Regions from separate parts of the Streptomyces spinoverrucosus genome, predicted to be linked through region 3. Evidence: riboswitches for the same ligand, from Rfam matches in the RefSeq annotation. Region 3 holds a riboswitch; each other region holds the start of a gene.

Region 1 (7,339 bases), 2.8 Mb from region 3:
TCGCGAAGTCGAGCGACGAACCCGACGGCCGGATCCGCGAGGGGCCTCCGGGGTTCTGGAAGACACCGTCCCGGAAGTGGGGCGATCTGCGGATGCGCGCCATGCGCTCACCGGTCGGCTCCACGCCGAAGGCCGCGGGCTGCAGCGCACGGAGCCCGGAGCTCAGGGAACGGGAACCGGCCACGGTACCTCCAGGTGAAATCAGTGAGGCCTCCATTATGGTCCGACCCACTGACACCCCCCGACCCACATGCCCGATACTGACTCAAGATTCAGTACGCGCGTTCGTACACGACCTGGTACCCGGTCATGACCAGGTACCAGGTCATGACCAGGTACTCGGCGCATGCCTTCGGCCGCAAGGAGCCTCCGTGACCGCCCCTGTCCTGTCGCTCACCTGGACCGACGACGTCACCGGCCACCAGGGCTTCCTGGTCGTCGACAGGCTGGTGCGCGGTGTCGCCAGCGGCGGGCTGCGCATGCGCCCGGGCTGCACCTTGGACGAGGTCGCCGGGCTGGCCCGCGGGATGACCGTGAAGGAGGCCCTGCACTACGACCCCGAGGCCCAGTACGTCCCGCTCGGCGGCGCCAAGGGCGGCATCGACTGCGACCCCCGGGATCCGGCGGCGTACGGGCTCCTGGTGCGCTACCTGCGGGCCATGCGGCCGTACATCGAGACCTTCTGGACCACCGGCGAGGACCTCGGTCTCACCCAGGACCTGGTGGACCGGGCCGCCGCCGAGGTGGGGCTCGTCTCGTCGATCCAGGCGGTGTATCCGCTGCTGGACGACGAGGCGGCGGCCCGGCGGCGGCTCGCCGACGCGTTCGCGGTGACGGTGGACGGCATCGGGCTCGGCGAGCTGGTGGGCGGTTGCGGGGTCGCGGAGTCGGCGCTCGCGGCCCTGGACCGGGTCGGCGTGCCGTACGCGGGCGCGCGGGTCGCGGTACAGGGCATGGGCACCATGGGCGGTGCGACGGCACGCTTCCTCTCGCGCGCGGGTCTCGCGGTCGTGGCCGTCGCCGACATCAAGGGCACCATCGCCAACCCGGCGGGCCTCGACGTCGACGCGCTGCTCGCCGCTCGGGACGCGTACGGCACGGTGGACCGCTCCGCGTTGCGGTCCGGCGACCGCGAACTGCCAGGCGACGCCTGGCTGTCGGCCGACGCCGAGGTGCTGGTGCCGGCCGCCGTCTCGTACGCCGTCGACACCGCGATCCAGGAGCGGATCACCGCCCGCTGGATCGTCGAGGCGGCCAACATGCCCGTCGTACCCGAGGCGGAGGCGCTGCTGACGGCGCGCGGGGTCACGGTGCTGCCCGACGTGGTGGTCAACTCCGGGACGAACGCCTGGTGGTGGTGGACGCTGTTCGGTGACATCGGCGCGGACGCGGACGAGGCGTTCGCGCACACGCGGCACTCGATGCGCGCCCTGACCGACCTGGTGCTGGCGCGTGCGGAGGCCGACGGGAGCACGCCGCGTGCGGCCGCGCACGCCGTCGCCGAGGACCGGCTCCCGCTGCTCGCGGAGCGCTTCGGGTCGTACCGCTGACGCCCCGCTGACGGGGACGTCACCGCCCGGCCGTCGACCGGACGTGGCCCGTTAGGGTGACGGGGTGGCGAGAGTGCGGTTGAGCGTGGCGGAGCGGCGCGAGGAGTTGTTGCGTGCCGCCGTGGAGCAGATCGAGGCGCGGGGCGTGGCGGCGGTGCGGATCGCAGACGTGGCGTCCGCGCTCGGTGTGAGCAACGCGCTGGTGCTCTACCACTTCTCCACGAAGGAGAAGCTGGTCGCCGACGCGTTCGCGTATGCGGCCGAGGACGACCTCGCCCATCTGGCCAGGCTGCTCGGCAGGCGCACGACGGCCCTGCGCCGACTGCGGTCGGCGGTGCGCTGGTACGCGCCGACGGGCCAGGCCAAGGGCTGGCGGCTGTGGATCGAGGGCTGGGCGGCGGCGCTGCGCGAGCCCGCGCTGCGGGAGGTCACCCGGGACCTCGACAAGCGGTGGAAGGCGGCCATCGCCGAGGTCATCGCCGAAGGGGTGGCGGCCGGTGAGTTCCGCTGCCCCGACCCCATGGGCGCGGCCCTGCGTCTGACCGCCCTGCTCGACGGGCTGGCCGTGCAGATGACGTCCTACGCCGGAGCGGTGTCACGCGCGCGTGCGCAGCAGTGGGTGGACGAGGCGCTGGCCCGGGAACTGGGTCTGGCGGAGGTGCCGACGGCTCAACGGCGGTGAGCCGCCGCCCGTTTCGTCGCGTTGTGAGGCCGGCGTTGTGCGGCACGGCGTCGTGCGGCACGGCTTCTGGTGGTCCACGGTCCCGTGGTCCGCGCCGGTCGCGGGCCGATCCGGCATCAGCATCCGGAACGGCCCGCTCCAGGCGCGGCGCCACGGGGTCGCCGTAGGACGGCCTCAGGCCACGGACGCGATCCGCATCTTGATGTCGTCCGGCGACAGGGTGCCCTTGGCGGTGACGTGGTCGCCCGACGACTCACCGCGCAGTCGCCGGCCGATCCACGGCACCAGGTACTCACGCGCCCAGTGGACGTCGTCCCGCCGCACCTCGAGGGTGCCGCGCGGCGGCAACGGCGGCCAGGGCTGCTCCGGGTCGGCGGGCACGGCGAGGCCGAGGGCCAGACCTGCGCGCAGGGCCACGCGCGTGTGCCCCTCGGGTGAGAGGTGCAGCCGGTCGTCGTCCCAGGCGCGGCGGTCCTGAACGGACTTGAGCGACCACAGGTCGAGGACCGGGCAGCCGTACCGGTCGGCGATGGCCCGCACATGCCCGTTGTAGGTGGCGATCTTGCCGCGCAGGTGCCTCAGCAGGGGGACGCGCCGGGTGTCGAAGCCGGTCGTCACCAGCACGGTGCCCGCGGCCGCGGTCAGCGCGGCGACCGACCGCTCGAAGCGGTCGGCCACGTCGTCCGGGTCGGTGCCCGGGCGGATGATGTCGTTGCCGCCGGCGCAGAACGAGACCAGGTCCGGAGCGAGTTCGATGGCCTGCGGAACCTGGTCCGCCACGATCTGGTCGAGCAGCTTGCCGCGCACGGCGAGGTTGGTGTATTGGAAGTCGCCTTCGGGTCGGCGGTCCGCGAGCAGTACGGCGAACCGGTCGGCCCAGCCGACGAACGCCCCGTCGGGGCCGGGGTCGCCGACGCCCTCGGTGAAGCTGTCCCCCACCGCCACGTACGACCCGATCACTGATCTGCTGTCATTCTTCGAATCGTCTGCCACGTCGGAACATCATTCCCCTTCGAATGTGACCTACGCGACCGTAGGAAGGGGTTGACGGACGGTGAGAAAGGCCACGGCCAAAGGATTGGTCAACTGCGGAATAAGGCCTGCCAACGGGCGGGGACGCCGAAGGCCGGACCCGGGGATCGGGTCCGGCCTTCGGTGGCGTGGGCGGCGCGTCGTCAGCCGACGGAGACGCCCTTGGAGCGGAGGTAGGCGACCGGGTCGATGTCCGAGCCGTAGTCCGGCGTGGTGCGGATCTCGAAGTGCAGGTGCGGTCCCGTGGAGTTGCCGGTCGAGCCGGAGAGGCCGATCTGCTGGCCCGCGCTCACGGTCTGGCCGCTGGAGACCGAGAGGGAGGACAGGTGGGCGTACTGCGCGTAGTAGCCGTCGGCGAGCTTGATGACGACCTGGTTGCCGTACGCGCCGGCCCAGCCCGCGGAGACGACCGTGCCCGCGCCGACGGCCTTGAGCGGGGTGCCGCTCGGGGCCGCGAAGTCGACGCCGGTGTGGTAGCCGCTGGACCACATGCTGCCCGCGACGCGGTAGGCGGTGCCGACGGCGGCGCCGTCCACGGGGGCGGAGAAGCCGCCGGCGGTGCCGGCGTCGGCGGTCTGGGTGGAGGCCTCGGACGACTGCGCCGCGGGCTCGGAGGCGTTGGCGGACTCGGAGGCGTTCGAGGACTGCGACGTCTGCGTCGACGCCGACGACTTGGCCGCGGAGGGGGCGGAAGCGGACGACGGCTTGTCGCTGCTCGCCGCGGCCTTCTTGCCGATGGTGAGCTTCAGACCGGGGTGGATGAGCGACGGGTCCTGGCCGACCGCCTCACGGTTGTCCTCGTAGAGCCGCTGCCAGCCGCCGCTGACGTTCTGCTCGTCGGCGATCTTCGAGAGGTAGTCGCCGACCTTCACCGAATACGTCCGCACACCCGCCTTCTTGGCGGCGGACTTCTTTTCGGCGGCCTTCTGCTGGACGGCCGCCTTCTCGGTCGGGGCCGACTGCACGGCCTTTTCCGGGGCGGACTGGGGAGTGGCGGCGTGGGCGCCGGCGGCCCCCATGAGCGGGAGGGCGAGTGCGGCGCCACCGGTTCCGGCGACGGCGATGGAGCGGGTGAAGCGCTGGGTCTTCGGACGGCGGTGCTTACCCTTCGCGGGCATGGCGAATTCCTCTCCGGCGCCTGCGAGGTGAGCTGTCGGGTGCGGACTGGAGATGTCCGGCCGGCGCCGAAGCGCGGCTTTACCCCAAGCCTGTTCCGGAGACCGGAACAGGCGGTTCTACCTGTGGGTCCCCCGCTCCTGCCGAACACGGGTGAGTTTGCGCGGGCACCGGGCGGCGGCAGGATTCGGCGTCCGCCCGGATCGGTGTGGAACGTAAGCGACCAAGACGCAACGGGACAAGCAAGAGGTTCCACAGGAACGCCGTTTTCGTGATCCGTTCACCTGAATTCCGGTCACACTCCGTGCATTACGGCGTCACCATTCTCCGTAAACGCCCTTGATAAGCATGTGAATTACGTGAACATGACGGGCGACGCTCGGTCACGGATATGACGCTGCTCACGTGACCCCGCTCCAGGTTCCTTTATTCCAGAGCGAGTTGGAACGAAGGGCTCAATTCGGACAGAAAGCCCAGATGTGCTCCAACTCCGCGTCACCACCTGTGGACAACTCATTGGCCCAGGCATCGGTGTCGTATCGTCAGGGGACGTGCCCGTCGACGAGCCGCGCCGACGGGGCCGAGGGGAGGGAGCCCCCGTGACGCAGCAGGTGCCGTCGACCGAGCCGGAACTGGCCGGAGTGCGCAACTTCCGTGATGTGGGCGGACTGCCGACCGTGGACGGGCGCCGGGTGCGGCAGGGGGTGCTGTTCCGCAGCGGCCACCTCGCGCATGCCACCGCGGAGGACGCCGCGTTCCTCGCCTCGCTCGGGCTGCACACGATCTTCGACTTCCGCAATGCCGCGGACCAGAAGCTGGAGGGCCCGGACGTCGACCTGCCGGGCGTGCGCAACGTCAACCTGCCGCTGACGGATCCGGCGGACGGCGCGGAGTTCTGGAAGATGGTCCGGGACGGCGATCTGGAGCAGCTGCGCGGGATTCTGGCCGACGGCAAGGCCGCCAACCGGATGATCACCTCGTACCGCGCGATCATCAAGGAGCGCACCGCCGAGCACTCCCAGGTGCTGCACGCGCTCGCCGAGGACAGCGTCCCCGCGCTGATGCACTGCGCGGCGGGCAAGGACCGCGCCGGGCTGTCGATCGCCGTCACCCTGCTCGCGCTGGGCGTGGAGCGCGAGGCGATCCTCGCCGACTACCTGGAGTCCAACGCCAAGCACCGCCGCTACAAGGTGCACCGCAGCAGCAGCTCCGCCTCCGCCTACTCCCCGGAGGTCATGGAGCTGCTCAGCCCGCTCTTCGACGCGCGTGCCGAGTATCTGACGGCGGCGATCGAGACCATCGAGGAGACCTGGGGCGGTGTCGACACCTATCTGGAGCAGGGGCTGGCCGTCACCCCCGAGACCCGGGAGCGGCTGCGCGACCGCCTGCTCGCCTGACCCCTACTTGGCCCCTACCTCGAACAGCAGGTAGAGGAATGCGGCGAAGAGGTGCCCCGCGACGACATAGATCAACAACCGGAGCCAGATGCCCCGGGGAAGCTTCTGCTCGATGTCACTCATGGTGTGTCTCCCGTGACGGGGCCGAGGCACAGCGCGGCCGTGGGGCTCTGCAGCAGGGTGTGGACGAAGAGAAGGTCGGCCCCGCCCCGGTCCTGGGCGGCGATGCGATGCGGGGTCAGCGAGTCGAAGTGGGCGCTGTCGCCGGGGCCGAGCCGGTGCTCGGCGTCCCCCAGGCGCAGGCGCAGCCGCCCCTTGAGGACGTACAGCCACTCCTCACCGGGGTGCAACCGCACGATGTCGCCCTGGGAGGCGTACGGCACGTGCACCCGCAGGGCCTGCATGCCCCGCCCGGGCGCGCCGGCCTGCCAGTACGTCCAGCCGCCCGCGCCGGTCGGCTCCATGTCGGCGGCGCGCACGACGGCGTCCCGGTCGGCGACCGTCTCGCCGAGCAGCTCCGAGACGGTCGTACCGTAGATGCGGGCGAGTGCCAGCAGCATCGGAAGCGAGGGCTGGCGCTGCCCGGTCTCCAGCCGGGAGAGGTGAGCGGGTGACAGCCCGGCGGCACGGGCGGCGGCCTCCAGGGTGAGGGAGGCCCGGCGGCGCAGGTCACGGAGTTGCGGGGCGACCGCCGGCAGACCGTCGGCCGGCTCGGCCCCGGGCTCGGAGGCGGAGGAGTTCATATCTCCATTCAGCCCGAGCTTTGCCTGAGCGGCAAATTTCTTGCCTCAGAGGCAAACCGCACCGGCCGATCCGGTCAGCGTCAGCGTCAGCGGTTGGCCACCGCCTGCTTCACCAGCGTCTTCCCGAAGTCCCACACCAGCCCGCCCCCGCTGTGCGCGTCGTCCATCACCGCCGTGAAGGCGTCCACGAACCGGTCCACCTCCCGCTCCCCGATGATCAGCGGCGGAATCAGCTTGATCACCTCCAGGTGGTCGCCGGAGACCTGGGTGAGGATCCGGTGCCGCTGAAGCAGCGGTACGACGACCATCTGCGCGAACAGCCCCTTGCGGGCGGCCTGCAGCATGGCCCAGCGGCTGCGCAGCTTCAGCGACTGGGGCCGCCCGAACTCGATGCCGACCATCAACCCCCGGCCGCGTACGTCCGCGAGCATCTCGTACTTGTCGATCAGCGCGGCCAGCCGGGATCTGAGCAGCTCGCCCGTGGCGCGGGCGTTCGCGACGAGCCGCTCGTCCGCCATGACGGACAGCACCGCCAGGCCTGCCGCCATGGCCTGGGCGTTCGACCCGAAGCTGGCCGAGTGGACCAGCACCCGGTCCATGGACGAGTAGACCTTCTTGAAGATCCAGTCCTTGCCGAGCGTGGCCCCCACCGGCACATAACCGCCCGACAGCGCCTTCGCCACGCAGACCAGGTCCGGCTCGACGCCCTCCTCGTGCTGGTAGGCGTAGAAGTCGCCGGTGCGGCCGAGGCCCGTCTGCACCTCGTCCGCGATGAGCAGCGCCTTGTGCCGGTGCAGCAGCTCCTGTGCGGCACGCAGA
Region 2 (7,339 bases), 1.5 Mb from region 3:
CGTGGAGACGGCCGGTGAAGCCGGCCCCCCGGATGTTGCCGAGCACGCTCCGGCCCACACCCCCGGGCGTGCGCCCCGCGCCGACGACGGCGATCGAACCGGGCGCCAGCAGCCGTCGTACCGAGCGCGCCTCGGCGCGCTGCTCACGCGCGTGCTGCACCGCCAGTGAGCGGTCGGTGGGCTCGAGGTCGAACTCCAGACGTACGACGCCGTCCTCGAAGCTGCGCTTCTGGGTGTATCCGGCGTCCGTGAACACCTTGATCATCTTGGTGTTGGCGGGCAGCACCTCGGCGGCGAAGCGGCGGATGCCGCGCTCGCGGGCGACGGCGGCGATGTGCTCCAGCAGGGCGGAGGCGACACCACGCCCCTGGTGGGCGTCCTGCACCAGGAAGGCGACCTCGGCCTCGTCGGCGGGCGCGGAAGCGGGCAGCCCGTCGGCGCCGATGCGGTCATAGCGTACGGTGGCGATGAACTCGCCGCCGATCGTGGCCGCGAGTCCCACCCGGTCCACAAAGTCGTGGTGCGTGAAGCGGTGGACGTCCTTCGCGGACAGGCGCGGGTAGGGCGCGAAGAAGCGGTAGTACTTCGACTCGTCCGAGACCTGCTCATAGAAGCTGACCAGGCGCTCGGCGTCATCAACGGTGATGGGCCGGACGCGTGCGGTGCCGCCGTCGCGCAGCACCACGTCGGCCTCCCAGTGGGCGGGGTACTCGTGCCGGTCCGACGGGCTCTGCATGGGCCCCAGAGTACGGCTCGCGTCCGACAACGGCGCGAGGCAGTCTGTGGAAGGACGAACGCCGGACCGAGGCCGCGGTCCGGTGCCACTTCCGGACGGGACGAACGACCCGTCCGGGCATGCTTCACGATATGGGAAACTGGTCTAGACAACCCTGAACACCTGAAGGGCAGCATCACATGGCTGAGCGCCGCGTCAACGTCGGCTGGGCCGAGGGCCTCCACGCCCGCCCCGCCTCCATCTTCGTCCGAGCCGCCACGGCCGCAGGCGTCCCGGTGACGATCGCCAAGGCGGGCGGCAACCCCGTCAACGCGGCCTCCATGCTGGCCGTCCTGGGTCTGGGCGCCCAGGGTGGCGAGGAGATCGTCCTGACCTCCGACGCCGACGGCGCCGACACCGCGCTCGACCGGCTGGCCAAGCTGGTCTCCGAGGGCCTCGAGGAGCTCCCCGAGACCGTCTGAGCCGGCTCACGGCATTCCTTCAGGCCGCGTCGCCCATTTCCGGGCGGCGCGGCCTCGCCGTTCGGTCGGGTTTTCACGGCCGCGGTCACGGGAATTCAGAGCACACCGAAAAAGGGCAGCGGAAATACACCGCCACCGAATATCACTTCTTTGTATACGGTGCCCGTGTTAATGCCGCAGGCCCGACATGTTTACGGGATGTTGCGAAGTCCTCACACGGTCCGCGCGGTCCCCGTTGCCGGAAAAACGGAGCCGGTGCGCGCCGGTCGCACGCTCGGTGTGCAGCGCCGTGATCGCCCGGGCGCGCTCACTGTCGCCGCGCGCCACCGCGTCCACGATCGCGCCGTGCTCCGTCCACGACTCCATGGGGCTGACCGGCGCCTCCACCGCGTACATCCAGGCGATCTTGTGCCGCAGCTGGGTCAGCATGGCGATCAGCGCGGGGCTGCCGGAGGCCTGGGCGAGCGTCTCGTGGAACCAGCCGCCCAAGGAGCGCAGGTCCTCGCTGTTGCCCCGCCTGGCCCGCTCCTGGCCCAGCCGGACCAGGCCGCGCAGCACCTTCAGATGGGCCTCGGTGCGCCGCTGGGCGGCCCGGGAGGCGCCGAGCGGTTCCAGCAGCATGCGCATCTCCAGCAGGTCGGCGGCCTCCTGCTCGGTCGGTTCCGCCACGCACGCGCCCGCGTGCCGCCGGGTCACCACGAAGCCCTCGGCCTCCAGCGTGCGCAGGGCCTCCCGGACGGGGACGCGCGAGACGCCGTAGCGGCGCGCGAGGAGTTCCTCGGTGAGCCGGCCGCCACGCTCGTAGACACCCGCGACGATGTCGTCCCGGATCGCCGTGCACACCGAGTGCGCCGGAATACGCATGACCGACCTCCGCCTTAATCCCCGTGAAACGTCGACGATTGACGTGTGTTCCGTGACTCTATTGCAATGAGCCGGAATTTCCGATGGCGGGCCGGAATCCATGGATATTTTTTGGACATACAGGCGTACGAAACGCCGAAAGCCCCGGCTCGTGAGCCGGGGCCGCGGGCTGATCCGCTGTCAGACGGAGACGCCGTGCGAGCGGAGGTAGGCGACCGGATCGATGTCCGTGCCGTACTCCGCGGTTGTCCGGGCCTCGAAGTGCAGATGCGCTCCGGTGACGTTGCCGGTGGCGCCGGACAGGGCGATCTGCTGCCCCGGGGTGACCGTCTGGCCCACCGAGACCGCGACGGACGACAGGTGACCGTACTGGGTGTACGTACCATCGTTCATCTTGATCACGACTTGATTGCCGTACGCCCCACCCCAGCCGGCCTCGACCACGGTGCCGGAGCCGACCGCGTGCACGGGCGTACCGCTCGCGGCGTGGAAGTCGACACCGGTGTGGCTGCCGGAGGACCACAGGGAGCCGCCGGCCTGGTAGCCGGTGGAGACGTAGGAGCCGCTGATCGGCACCACATAGGTGTTGAGACGCTTGCGCTCGGCCTCGCGGGCGGCGCGCTCCTTGGCCTCGCGCGCCTCCTTGGCCCGTTCCTCCGCGCGCTTCTTGGCGGCCGCCTCGGCCTTCTTCTCGGCGGCGGCCTCCGCCGCGGCCTGCTCCTGAGCGGCGGCCTGGGCGTCTATCTGCTCGGCGACCGAGTCGCCGATGGTGATCACCGGGAGCAGGCCGGTCTGCTCGGCCGCGGGCTCGGCGGCGAGCGCGGGAACGGCCAGGGTGCCGATGACGCCGGTCGTGGTGAGCGCCGCGACGCCCGTCGCGTGGGCGGCGGTGCGCTTCATCCGGCTGGGACGACGATGCTTCCCGGTGGCGCGCGTGAACGCCATGTAGTGGCTGGTCCTTTCCTTCCCTCTCGCCTACCGGGTTAGCTGACGGGTTCGGAGCAGGAAGGTCTCCTACGGACGCCCTCGCTGCGCGCGGGCGTCCGATTCACCCCAGGGACTGCACGATTGGGTCCCCGGCTCCCCTGGCTCGCGCCGTACGGGGACTCGGCGATGGCTGTCCGGTGCCGCGGGCGCGGCGCACTGCCTGACGGACAGCCCGGAAGACGCTAAGCGGGACGTCTTTCAATCCCCAAACGCATCAGGGGGTTTGTAGCGCATCCCACAGGTCAGACAGGCAACCTCTCCCCCAATTCGGACATAAAGGGGCCCTGGTGACGGATCCGTCACCAGGGCCCCTACGCGCGCGTGCCGTTCGGCGGCCTCTACTCGGCCGTCACGACGGTGACCTCGCCGATGCCGAGCGCCTCGACGGGCGCCTTGATCTGCGCCGCGTCACCGACGAGCACCGTCACCAGACGGTCCACCGGGAAGGCGTTGACGACGGCCGCGGTGGCCTCCACCGTCCCGGTCGCGGCGAGCTGCTGATACAGCGTCGCCTGGTAGTCGTCGGGCAGGTGCTGCTCGACCTGGTCGGCCAGGGTGCCCGCCACGGCCGCCGCGGTCTCGTACTTCAGCGGCGCCACACCGACGAGGTTCTGCACGGCGACGTCCCGCTCGGCGTCCGTGAGGCCCTCGGCGGCGAGCCTGCGCAGCACCGTCCACAGGTCCTCCAGCGCGGGGCCGGTGTTCGGCGTGTCGACGGAACCGCTGATGGCGAGCAGCGAGGCGCCGGTGCCGTCGGAGGTGGAGCGCAGCACCTGGCCGAACGAGCGCACCCCGTAGGTGTAGCCCTTCTCCTCGCGCAGGACGCGGTCCAGACGGGAGGTGAGGGTGCCGCCCAGGCAGTACGTGCCGAGCACCTGGGCCGGCCACACGCGGTCGTGCCGGTCGGGGCCGACGCGGCCGATCAGCAGCTGGGTCTGGACGGCGCCGGGGCGGTCCACGATGACCACGCGGCCGGTGTCGTCGGCGGTCACCGGCGGCACGGGCCGCGGCTGCGCCTGGGAGCCCGCCCAGGCGCCCAGGGTGTCGCCGAGCAGCGCGTCGAGGTCCACGCCGGTGAGGTCGCCGACGACCACGGCGGTGGCGGTGGCGGGGCGGACGTGCCGCTCGTAGAAGGCGCGCACGGCGGCGGAGTCGATCTTCTGGACCGTCTCCTCCGTGCCCTGGCGCGGACGCGACATGCGCGAGGTCGCCGGGAACAGCTCCTTGGAGAGCTCCTTGGCGGCCCGCCGGGCGGGGTTGGCCAGCTCGTGCGGGATCTCGTCCAGGCGGTTGCGGACCAGCCGCTCGACCTCGCTGTCGGCGAACGCGGGCGCCCTGAGGGCGTCGGCGAGCAACCCCAGGGCCTTGGACAGGCGGGAGGCCGGGACCTCCAGGCTCAGCCGGACGCCAGGGTGGTCGGCGTGCGAGTCGAGGGTGGCGCCGCAGCGCTCCAGCTCGGCGGCGAACTCCTCGGCGGAGTGCTTGTCGGTGCCCTCGGAGAAGGCCCGGGCCATGATCGTGGCGACGCCGTCGAGGCCGGCCGGCTCGGCGTCCAGGGGCGCGCCGAGGAGCACCTCGACGGCGACGACCTGCTGGCCGGGGCGGTGGCAGCGCAGGACCGTCAGGCCGTTGTCGAGCGTCCCGCGCGTGGGGGCCGGGAAGGCCCAGGGGCGGGCCTCGCCCGCCTGCGGCTGGGGGTGGAAGTCCATCGTGGCGAGCTCGGTCACTGGGCAGCCTCCTCGGTGTCGTCGGTGGCGGCGGCTTCGGCGCCGTCGCTGTCGTCGGTGGCTTCGGGGGCGGTGGGCTCGTAGACCAGCACCGCGCGGTTGTCGGGCCGCAGGCGGGCCTTGGCGACCTCCTGAACCTCCTCGGCCGTCACTTCGAGCACGCGCTGGACGGCCGTGAGGGCGAGCTTCGGGTCGCCGAACAGCACGGCGTACCGGCACAGTTCGTCGGCGCGGCCGGCGACCGTGCCGAGCCGGTCCAGCCATTCACGCTCCAACTGGGCCTGGGCGCGCTCCATTTCCTCGGCCGTCGGGCCCTCCTCGGCGAACCGGGCGAGCTCCTCGTCGATGGCGGCCTCGATGACCGGCACCTCGACGTCCCCGGACGTCTTCACGTCCAGCCACCCCAGGGAAGGCGCTCCGGCCAGCCGCAGCAGGCCGAACCCGGCCGCGACCGCCGTACGGTCCCGTCGTACCAGCCGGTTGTACAGGCGGGACGACTCGCCGCCGCCGAGGATGGTCAGCGCGAGGTCGGCCGCGTCGCACGTGCGCGTGCCGTCGTGCGGGAGCCGGTAGGCGGCCATCAGGGCGCGCGCCGGGACCTCCTCCTCGACGATCTCGCGCAGCTGCCCGCCGATGATCTCGGGCAGCGAGCCGTCGCGCGGGGCGGGCTTGCCGTCGTGCGAGGCGATGGAGCCGAAGTACTTCTCGATCCAGGCCAGCGTCTGCACCGGGTCGATGTCACCGACGACCGAGAGCACCGCGTTGTTGGGCGCGTAGTACGTGCGGAAGAACGCGCGCGCGTCCTCCAGGGTCGCCGCGTCCAGGTCGGCCATGGAGCCGATCGGCGTGTGGTGGTAGGGGTGCCCCTCCGGGTAGACGAGGGCGGTGAGCTTCTCGAAGGCGGTCCCGTAGGGGACGTTGTCGTAGCGCTGCCGGCGCTCGTTCTTGACGACGTCCCGCTGGTTCTCCATGGACTCGTCGTCCAGGGCGGCGAGCAGGGAGCCCATGCGGTCGGCCTCCAGCCAGAGGGCGAGCTCCAGCTGATGGGTGGGCATGGTCTCGAAGTAGTTGGTGCGCTCGAAGCTGGTGGTGCCGTTGAGCGAGCCACCCGCGCCCTGCACCAGCTCGAAGTGTCCGTTGCCCTTGACCTGGGCGGAGCCCTGGAACATCAAGTGCTCGAAAAGGTGAGCCAGACCGGTGCGTCCCTTGACCTCGTGGCGCGAGCCGACGTCGTACCAGAGGCACACCGCCGCGACCGGGGTCAGGTGGTCCTCGGAGAGCACCACGCGCAGGCCGTTTTCCAGGCGGTGCTCAGTCGCTGTCAGGCCGCCGGAGCCTGCCTCGGCTGTGGCCGTGTGACCCATGGGCATGTACGTCCCTTCGATCGCGGGGCGGTCGGGAAACCGCGGAATTTCCTGCCAGTCCTGCCACTGTATGCAAGCGTGCGGACCTGGTGTGAAGTTCCCGGAGCGCGTCCGCCCGGAGCGAGGACCGGGTCGCCCGCAGTGAGGGCGTAGCCTGCGGGACAGCGCGGGGCCGGGCGGCCGACGTCGGATCCAGGGTCCGCGTTGTCAGTGGCGCGGTCCACAATGGTCGCGTCAGACGCCGTTCACGCTTCAGCAAGAGTGAGCCGCAGGGACCTGAGCGCCCCGTGGGCGAACGAACAGAAAACAGGAGGAGCCGGCAGCGATGGCCCGCCGCAGCACGAAGACCCCGCCGCCCGACGACTCGTACGAGGAGCGGATCCTCGACATCGACGTCGTGGACGAGATGCAGGGCTCCTTCCTCGAGTACGCGTACTCGGTCATCTACTCCCGAGCCCTGCCGGACGCGCGTGACGGTCTCAAGCCGGTGCACCGCCGCATCGTGTACCAGATGAACGAGATGGGCGTGCGCCCCGACCGCGGCTATGTGAAGTGCGCCCGCGTGGTCGGCGAGGTCATGGGTAAGTTGCACCCGCACGGCGACGCGTCGATCTACGACGCCCTGGTGCGCATGGCCCAGCCGTTCTCCATGCGGGTGCCCCTGGTCGACGGCCACGGCAACTTCGGCTCGCTGGGCAACGACGACCCGCCCGCCGCCATGCGGTACACCGAGTGCCGGATGGCCGAGGCCACGAGCCTGATGACGGAGTCGATCGAAGAGGACACGGTCGACTTCGCGCCCAACTACGACGGCCAGGAGCAGGAGCCGGTGGCCCTGCCCGCCGCCTTCCCGAACCTGCTGGTCAACGGCTCGTCCGGGATCGCGGTCGGCATGGCCACGAACATGCCGCCGCACAACCTGCGCGAGGTGATCGCGGCCGCCCGCCACCTGATCAAGCACCCGAACGCCGATCTCGACGCCCTGATGCGGCACGTCCCGGGGCCCGACCTGCCCACCGGCGGCCGGATCGTCGGCCTCGCCGGGATCCGAGACGCGTACGAGACGGGCCGCGGCACGTTCAAGATGCGGGCGACCGTGACCGTGGAGGACGTCACGGCGCGACGCAAGGGCCTGATCGTCACCGAGCTGCCCTTCGCGGTCGGCCCGGAGAAGGTGATCGCCAAGATCAAGGACCTGGT
Region 3 (7,339 bases):
GGGCCGTGAGCATCACGAGCAGCGGCCGGAACCGCTTCCCGCCGGCCCGCACCAGATGCTGCGCTGCCTCCGTGATGAACGGGACCTCGCTCTTGGTGGCTTCGAGCAACCCTTCCTCGACAGCCGCCAATCCGGCCTGGACATCGGCTTCCAGAGCCTGGTCCCGCACGCTCAGCCCGAACGGCCCGACGACGGTCACGAGGGGTCTCCTGTCTGCTGGTGTCTACTGGCGATTACGCGGAATGTCGATAGGTCGCTGCCTTCACTCAAGTCAGCGTATCCGGTCACGTTTCGATCACCGAGGCCGCCCACCGTTACACCTCGGGCGGTATCGGATCACGCCGGGTATGTTTTTGATCAGTTGATATGAGCAGGTATTTATCGACTCAGCCGGAAGAGGTGACCTTTGCCCCGCACCGCCGTCGATACCGAGCCCGACAGCCTGCCGCCCGGAGACGACCGCGCGTTCCTCGGCCAGCCCAGGGGCCTGCTCACCCTCTCCGGTCTGGAGGTCTGGGAGCGCTTCTCGTTCCTCGGCATGCAGGCCATCCTCGTCCTGTACTTCGCCGACACGGTCGTGAACGGCGGCATGGGCATGTCCGCGGGGACGGCCGCCTCCGTCTCCGCCGCGTACGGCACCCTCGTCTACCTGGTCTCCGTCGTCGGCGGCTGGCTCGCCGACCGCGTCCTCGGCTCGTACCGCGCCGTGCTCTGGGGCGGCATCCTGATCGCCTGCGGCCACTACGCGATGGCCGTGCCCACCGCGACCATGACCTGGGTGGGCCTCGGCCTGATCAGCGCGGGCACCGGTCTGCTGAAGCCCAATGTGGCCACCATGGTCGGCAAGCTCTACCGCACGGACGACGACCGCCGCGACGCCGGCTTCGCCCTCTACTACATGGCGATCAACATCGGCGCCTTCGCGGGACCCCTGGTCACCGGCTGGCTCGGCGACCGCCAGGGCTGGCACTGGGGCTTCTCGGCGGCCGCGATCGGCATGACGCTCGGCCTGATCCAGTACGTCACCGGCCGCCGTCACCTGGCCGGACGCAGGCACGCCGCGGAGTTCGCGCTCGCACCGGAGGCGATGCGCCGCGCCGTCCACCTGATCGCCACCGGGCTCGTGATCGCCGCCACCCTCGCCGTGCTGCTCGCGGCGGCCGGATGGCTGACCCTGGGGCTCTTCGTCGACCTGCTCACGCTGGTCTCGGTGATCGCCCCGGTCGTCTACTTCCTGATCATGTTCAGGAGCCCGCGCGTCACCCCCGGGCAACGCGGCCGACTGCGCCCGTACGTCGTCCTGTTCCTCGCCTCGGTGGTCTTCAACTTCGTGCTCTTCCAGGCGTACTCCACGATGATGCTGCTGGCCGCGTCGAACGCAGAGACGACGATCCTCGGCTTCGACTTCCCCGCCAGTTGGTACGTCTCCGCCCTGGGCGCCTTCGAGGTCGCCCTCGCGCCACTGGTGGCCGCCCTGTGGGTGCGGATGGGCCACAGCCAGCCGCACGCCTCCAACAAGATCGCCCTCGGTGTGGTCCTCGGCGGCCTGTCCTTCCTCCTGATGGCCCTGCCGACCTCCGGCCACGCCTCCGGCCAGTACCTGATGTCCGCCTGGTGGATCGTCGGCTCGTACCTGCTGCTCGGCCTCGGCGACGTCCTCCTGGAGACCTCCGGCATGTCGGCCACCACCAAGCTCGCCCCAGCCGCCTTCTCCAGCCAGACGATGTCCCTGTGGTTCCTGTCCCTGGCCCTGGCCAACGGCATCCAGGCGCAGACGGTGAAGCTCTACGACGACGTCTCCCATCCCGCCTACTTCGGCGTCAACGGCGCGATCGCGGTCGCCGCCGGCCTGGCGGTGCTGGCCGCCGCGCCCTGGCTGCGCCGCACGATGCACCCGGTCCACTGAAGCCATCCCTGGGGTCACGCTCATGCACATCCGTACGTCCTTCCCCTACGAGACGACTCACGAGGACCTCCGTATCCCGCTGCCCGACGGAACACGGTTGTACGCGCGCGTATGGCGCCCGATCACCGACGAACCCGTTCCCGCGCTCCTGGAGTACCTCCCGTACCGCCTGACCGACTGGACCGCGCCCCGCGACCACCAGCGTCACCCCTGGTACGCCGGCCACGGCTACGCCTCCGTCCGTGTCGACGTGCGCGGGCACGGCAACAGCGAGGGCATGCCCACGGACGAGTACTCGGCGACGGAGCTGGCCGACGGGGTCGAGGTGGTGAACTGGCTGGCCGCGCAGCCCTGGTGCGACGGCAAGGTCGGCATGTTCGGCATCTCCTGGGGCGGCTTCAACTCCCTCCAGATCGCGGCCCTCGCGCCCGAGCCGCTCAAGGCGATCGTCACCGTCTGCTCCACGGACGATCGCTACGACAACGACGTGCACTACATGGGAGGTTCCGTCCTCGGCGTCGACATGCACGCGTGGGCGGCGACCATGCTGGCCTTCGTCTGCCGCCCACCCGATCCGCGGTACGTCGGCGACGCCTGGCGGGAGATGTGGCTGCGGCGCCTGGACGAGGTCGAACCGTTCCTGCACACCTGGCTCGACCACCAGAAACGCGACGACTACTGGCGCCACGGCAGCGTCTGTGAGGACTACGGCGCCGTCCGGGCGGCCGTCCTCGCGGTGGGCGGCTGGCACGACCCGTACCGCGACACCGTGCTCCGCCTGGTCGAACACCTCCCGCCCGACCGCGTCCGCGGCCTGATCGGCCCCTGGCCCCACCAGTACCCCGACCGCGGCCTGCCGCCCGGCCCGGCGATCGGCTTCCTCCAGGAGACCCTGCGCTGGTGGGACCACTGGCTGAAGGGCAAGGACACGGGGGCGATGTCCGAGCCACTGCTGCGTTCCTACGTCATGGAGGCGCATCCCCCGGCGACGGTGTACGACACGCTGCCCGGCCGCTGGGTCGGCGAGCCCGCATGGCCCTCGCCCAACGTGACGACGGTCACGCACGCCCTCCGGGGTGAGCCCGTCCTCGTCCGGTCCCCGCAGCACACCGGCCTCGACGCGGGGCGTTTCTTCCCGTTCGGCAACGAGGCCGACCTGCCGCCGGACCAGCGGGAGGAGGACGCGCGCGGGGCGTGCTTCGACTTCGCCGTGCCGGAGGAGACGTGGGTGCTGGGGCGGCCGCGGGTGCGGCTGCGGCTGACGTCGGAGGTGCCGCGCGGGCAGGTGATCGCGCGTGTGTGCGATGTGGCGCCGGATGGATCCTCGACCCTGGTGACGCGGGGTGTGATGAACCTCTCCGCGCGCGAGGGGCGCGACCGGACCGTGCCGTGGATCCCGGGGGCCACCGAGGACGTCACCTTCGAGCTCAACGGCGTCGGGTACGCCTTCCCGCCCGGCCACCGCATCCGCCTCGCCGTCTCCTCCGCGTACTGGCCCTGGATCTGGCCCCAGCCGGACACGGCCGCCGGCTTCACCCTGGACCCGTCCGGCAGCGCGCTCGAACTCCCGGTACGCGCGCGTGCGGTGGTCTCGCCCCACACCTTCGAGGAGCCGGAGCAGTCCGAGCCGCTCGGCGTCGCCTATCCGGCCACCCTCGACGAACCGCGCCCCGAGCGGCTGGTCGTGCGGGACGTGGCCAAGGGCGAGTGGCGGTTGGAGGTCGACCCGCGCTACGGCGGCACGCGGATGTATCCCGACGGGCTGGAGTTCACCGAGGACGCGCTGGAGACGTACACCATCCGCGACGACGATCCGTTGTCCGCCCGCACCCGCTCGGACTGGTCGATCCGGCTGCACCGCCCGGAGCTCGCCTGGGACACGACGATCCGGACGCGGTCGGAGATTGCCTGCACCGCGGAGGACTTTCTGTCCTCGAATGAGGTGATTTGCACCTCCGGTGAAGAGGTGGTCTTCCATCGCACCTGGGAGCAGCGAATTCCACGGACCGCCGGTTGAGAGGGACTTGGGCTCATTGCCCGATTTGCCGCGCTTCTGAACGGGCGTGAGTTGGCTCACGCCAGCACCTTCACAGATCCCCCACACGCATCCCTCGATCCGCCTTTACGGACCGCCGAGTTGACGCTTGCGAACTGCAAAGGATCAAGCACTGCAAAACCCCCATTCGAAGATCAAATCCCGCAATAAGCGAATCCGCTACTTGTTTCGGACATGTGCTCCCGCATACGTTCCTGGCCAGTCGGGCGGAACGCCGAATCCTGCCGCCGCCCGCACCACCCATGACGGACTCATTCACCGCACGGCAGGAGCGGGGGAACCCAGGTAAGCCGCCGGGCCGGACGTCGTATTCCCGACGCACCGGAACGGCTTGGGGTGAAGTCGCAACCGCAAGGGCGCGACCGGGCACCTCCCCGCCCGAACCCGACAGCTCACCTCGCAGGCGTCGGAGAGGACAACCCCCATGTCTGCAAACGGTCAGAACGCCCGCTCCCGCTCTGCACGTATCGCCCGCAAGCTCGCCGTCGTCGGTACCGGCGCGGCCGTGCTCGCCCTCCCGCTGATCGGGGCCACCAGCGCCTCCGCCGCCACCCCCACGGCCGCCACCGCCGTGAGCACCGCCACGACGTACCCGGACAACCTCGACGGCTGGATCCGCGAGTCGCTCGCCGTCATGGCGCAGCACGGCATTCCGGGCTCGTACGCGGGCATCCACCGCAACATCATGCGTGAGTCGTCCGGCAACCCGGCCGCCATCAACAACTGGGACTCCAACGCCGCCAAGGGCACCCCGTCGAAGGGCCTGCTCCAGGTCATCGACCCGACCTTCGCGGCCTACCACGTGCCCGGCACGGCGTACGACCCGTACGACCCGGTCGCCAACATCACCGCCGCCTGCAACTACGCGGCCGACCGCTACGGCTCCATCGACAACGTCTTCGGCCCGTACTGAGCCGGGAGCCTGGGCGCGTACTGAGCCCGGGCGAGGAGTCGTTCGAGGACGACGGCGATGCCGTCGTCCTCGTTCGACAGGGTGATCTCGTCGGCCACCGCCTTGAGTTCGGGGTGGGCGTTGGCCATGGCGACGCCGTGGGCCGCCCAGTCGAACATGGGGATGTCGTTGGGCATGTCCCCGAAGGCGATGGTCTGTTGCGGGCCAAGGCCCAGATGCCGGGCCGCCAGCGCCAGCCCGGTCGCCTTGGTGATACCGCACGGCTGGAGCTCGACCGTCCCCGGCCCCGACATGGTGACGGTCGCGAGCGAGCCGACCGCGGTGCGGGCCACCGCCGCCAACTCGTCGTCGGACAGGGTCGGATGGCGCAGCAGCACCTTGCTGATCGGCGCGCACCACAGGTCGTCGCGATGTTCGACCCGCACCGCGGGCAGCGTGGGGTGCGGCATCAGATAGCCGGGCTCGATGAGCGTGAGCCCGTCGACGCCGTCCTGGTCGACGGCCGCGTACACCTGGCCGACCTCGGCCTCGATCTTGCCGAGGGCGGTCTCGGCGAGTTCCCGGTCCAACGTGACGGACCACAGCAGACGGTCCGCGCCGGCGTCGTACAACTGCGCGCCCTGCCCGCACACCGCGAGCCCCCCGCCGCCCAGGAACTCCAGCAGCGGCCGCACTCTCGGTGCCGGCCGTCCGGTCACCACCAGATGCCGGGCACCGGCCGCCGAGACCCGCGCGAGCGCGGCGAGCGAACGGTCGGAGACCGTGTCGTCGCCACGGAGCAGGGTTCCGTCCAGGTCAGTGGCGATGAGGGCGTATTCGATGCGCGCGGCATATGCGGTGGGTGCGGCCATGATCAGAGAATACGGACACCGCACCCACACCGTTCATCCCCAACTATCTTCTACCTGTCTGCTTTTCACCCCCACGTGGTGCCCGCCGGCTCCCCGATCGTGGTGTTGATCCGGTTGAACATGTTCGTCAGCGAGATGGTCAGGATGAGCGCCGACAGTTCCTTCTCGTCGAAGTGGTCGGCGACCTCGTCCCACAACGCGTCCGGAACCGACTCGTCCGAGCGGTCGGCGAGCCGTGTCATCCGCTCCGCGAGCGTCAGCGCGGCGCGCTCGGCGTCGCTGTAGTAGGGCGCGTGCCGCCAGGCGGCGACCGAGTCGATGCGCTCCTCGCTCACGCCCGCCTTGCGCAGATTGTGCACGTGCCCGTACACACACGCGCCGCACCCGTTGATCTGGCTGGCCCGCAGCCCCACGAGCTCCGCGAGCTCCTGGGACAGGCCGCCCTCCCCGATGGCTTGCGAAAGGGCGCCGATGCCCTTCATCGCGTTCGGGAGAACGTACGCCGGGTTCGTCATCCGTGCCTGCATGGTGCCGCCTCCTGTTGTCAGTGGCCGATGCGATGCTTGCTTTCACTGCACTGACGGATCGGAGGCGGTCGTTGTGACGGGGCAGCGAGACGAACAGGGGCCACCGCCGTAACGTGATCCGCGACCGCATGGACCGCGCGTACGAAAGTGAGGCAGCACCCCATGCCCCCCTTCGATGTCCCCGAGGATGACCCCTTCGGTCCGCACAACCTTCCGTACGGTGTGTTCTCACCCGTCGGCTCCACCGAGCGGACGGTCGGTGTCCGCCTCGGTGACCACGTCCTCGACGCCGGCGCGGCCGCACTGGCGCTCGGCTCCCCGTACGCCGACCTGCTGGCCCGCCCGACCCTGAACCCGCTGCTCGCGGCGGGCCGCACCGCCTGGTCGGACGTCCGGCGCGCCCTGACCGCCTGGGTCACCGTGCCCTCCCACCGCGAGACCCTCGCGCCCCTGTTGCACCCGCTCTCCTCGGTGACCCTGCACCTCCCCTTCGAGGTCGCGGACTACGTCGACTTCTACGCGTCCGAGAACCACGCCCGGAACGTCGGGCAGATCTTCCGCCCCGACGCGGCCGACTCCCTCACCCCCAACTGGAAGCATCTGCCGATCGGTTACCACGGCCGCTCCGGCACGGTCGTCGTCTCCGGCACGGACGTCGTCCGCCCCTCCGGCCAGCGCAAGGCCCCGGCCGACGCCACCCCGGTCTTCGGCCAGTCCGTCCGCCTGGACATCGAGGCCGAGGTCGGCTTCGTGGTCGGCGTCCCGTCGGCGATGGGCACGCCCGTACCGCTGTCCGGCTTCCGCGACCACGTCTTCGGCCTGTGCCTCCTCAACGACTGGTCCGCCCGCGACATCCAGGCCTGGGAGTACGTCCCCCTCGGCCCGTTCCTCGGCAAGTCCTTCGCCACCTCGGTGTCGGCGTGGATCACCCCGCTGGACGCGCTGGACGAGGCGCGGGTGGCCCCGCCCGAGCGGACGCACCCCCTGCTGCCCTACCTGGACGACACCGACGAGGAACCCGGCGCCTACGACCTCCGTATCTCCGTCGCCGTCAACGGTCACGTCATCTCGGAGCCTCCCTTCTCC

What was found. Region 3 has a riboswitch for cyclic di-AMP ahead of I2W78_RS15885 (transglycosylase SLT domain-containing protein). Riboswitches for the same ligand answer to the same signal wherever they lie in the genome.
Region 1: it holds a riboswitch for cyclic di-AMP, as region 3 does, so the genes downstream of both, I2W78_RS03635 (LysM peptidoglycan-binding domain-containing M23 family metallopeptidase) here and I2W78_RS15885 (transglycosylase SLT domain-containing protein) in region 3, are expected to answer to the same signal.
Region 2: it holds a riboswitch for cyclic di-AMP, as region 3 does, so the genes downstream of both, I2W78_RS09070 (M23 family metallopeptidase) here and I2W78_RS15885 (transglycosylase SLT domain-containing protein) in region 3, are expected to answer to the same signal.

The regions. Positions count from the first base shown of each region.
Region 1 covers NZ_JADPZX010000001.1:776,373-783,711, forward strand. The annotation lists gene I2W78_RS03615 (MBL fold metallo-hydrolase) at 1-184, opposite strand, end outside; gene I2W78_RS03620 (glutamate dehydrogenase) at 372-1,550, shown strand; gene I2W78_RS03625 (TetR/AcrR family transcriptional regulator) at 1,615-2,232, shown strand; gene I2W78_RS03630 (SGNH/GDSL hydrolase family protein) at 2,407-3,192, opposite strand; gene I2W78_RS03635 (LysM peptidoglycan-binding domain-containing M23 family metallopeptidase) at 3,408-4,382, opposite strand; cyclic di-AMP (ydaO/yuaA leader) riboswitch at 4,385-4,546, opposite strand; gene I2W78_RS03640 (tyrosine-protein phosphatase) at 4,980-5,777, shown strand; gene I2W78_RS03645 (DUF6126 family protein) at 5,781-5,900, opposite strand; gene I2W78_RS03650 (helix-turn-helix domain-containing protein) at 5,897-6,520, opposite strand; gene I2W78_RS03655 (aspartate aminotransferase family protein) at 6,607-7,339, opposite strand, start outside.
Region 2 covers NZ_JADPZX010000001.1:2,013,604-2,020,942, forward strand. The annotation lists gene I2W78_RS09055 (bifunctional acetate--CoA ligase family protein/GNAT family N-acetyltransferase) at 1-736, opposite strand, end outside; gene I2W78_RS09060 (HPr family phosphocarrier protein) at 916-1,197, shown strand; gene I2W78_RS09065 (GntR family transcriptional regulator) at 1,366-2,061, opposite strand; gene I2W78_RS09070 (M23 family metallopeptidase) at 2,242-3,006, opposite strand; cyclic di-AMP (ydaO/yuaA leader) riboswitch at 3,019-3,184, opposite strand; gene I2W78_RS09075 (M16 family metallopeptidase) at 3,387-4,775, opposite strand; gene I2W78_RS09080 (M16 family metallopeptidase) at 4,772-6,145, opposite strand; gene I2W78_RS09085 (DNA gyrase/topoisomerase IV subunit A) at 6,465-7,339, shown strand, end outside.
Region 3 covers NZ_JADPZX010000001.1:3,533,856-3,541,194, forward strand. The annotation lists gene I2W78_RS15870 (polyprenyl synthetase family protein) at 1-199, opposite strand, end outside; gene I2W78_RS15875 (peptide MFS transporter) at 407-1,906, shown strand; gene I2W78_RS15880 (CocE/NonD family hydrolase) at 1,929-3,923, shown strand; cyclic di-AMP (ydaO/yuaA leader) riboswitch at 4,201-4,381, shown strand; gene I2W78_RS15885 (transglycosylase SLT domain-containing protein) at 4,387-4,875, shown strand; gene I2W78_RS15890 (HAD family hydrolase) at 4,839-5,726, opposite strand; gene I2W78_RS15895 (carboxymuconolactone decarboxylase family protein) at 5,792-6,253, opposite strand; gene fahA (fumarylacetoacetase) at 6,416-7,339, shown strand, end outside.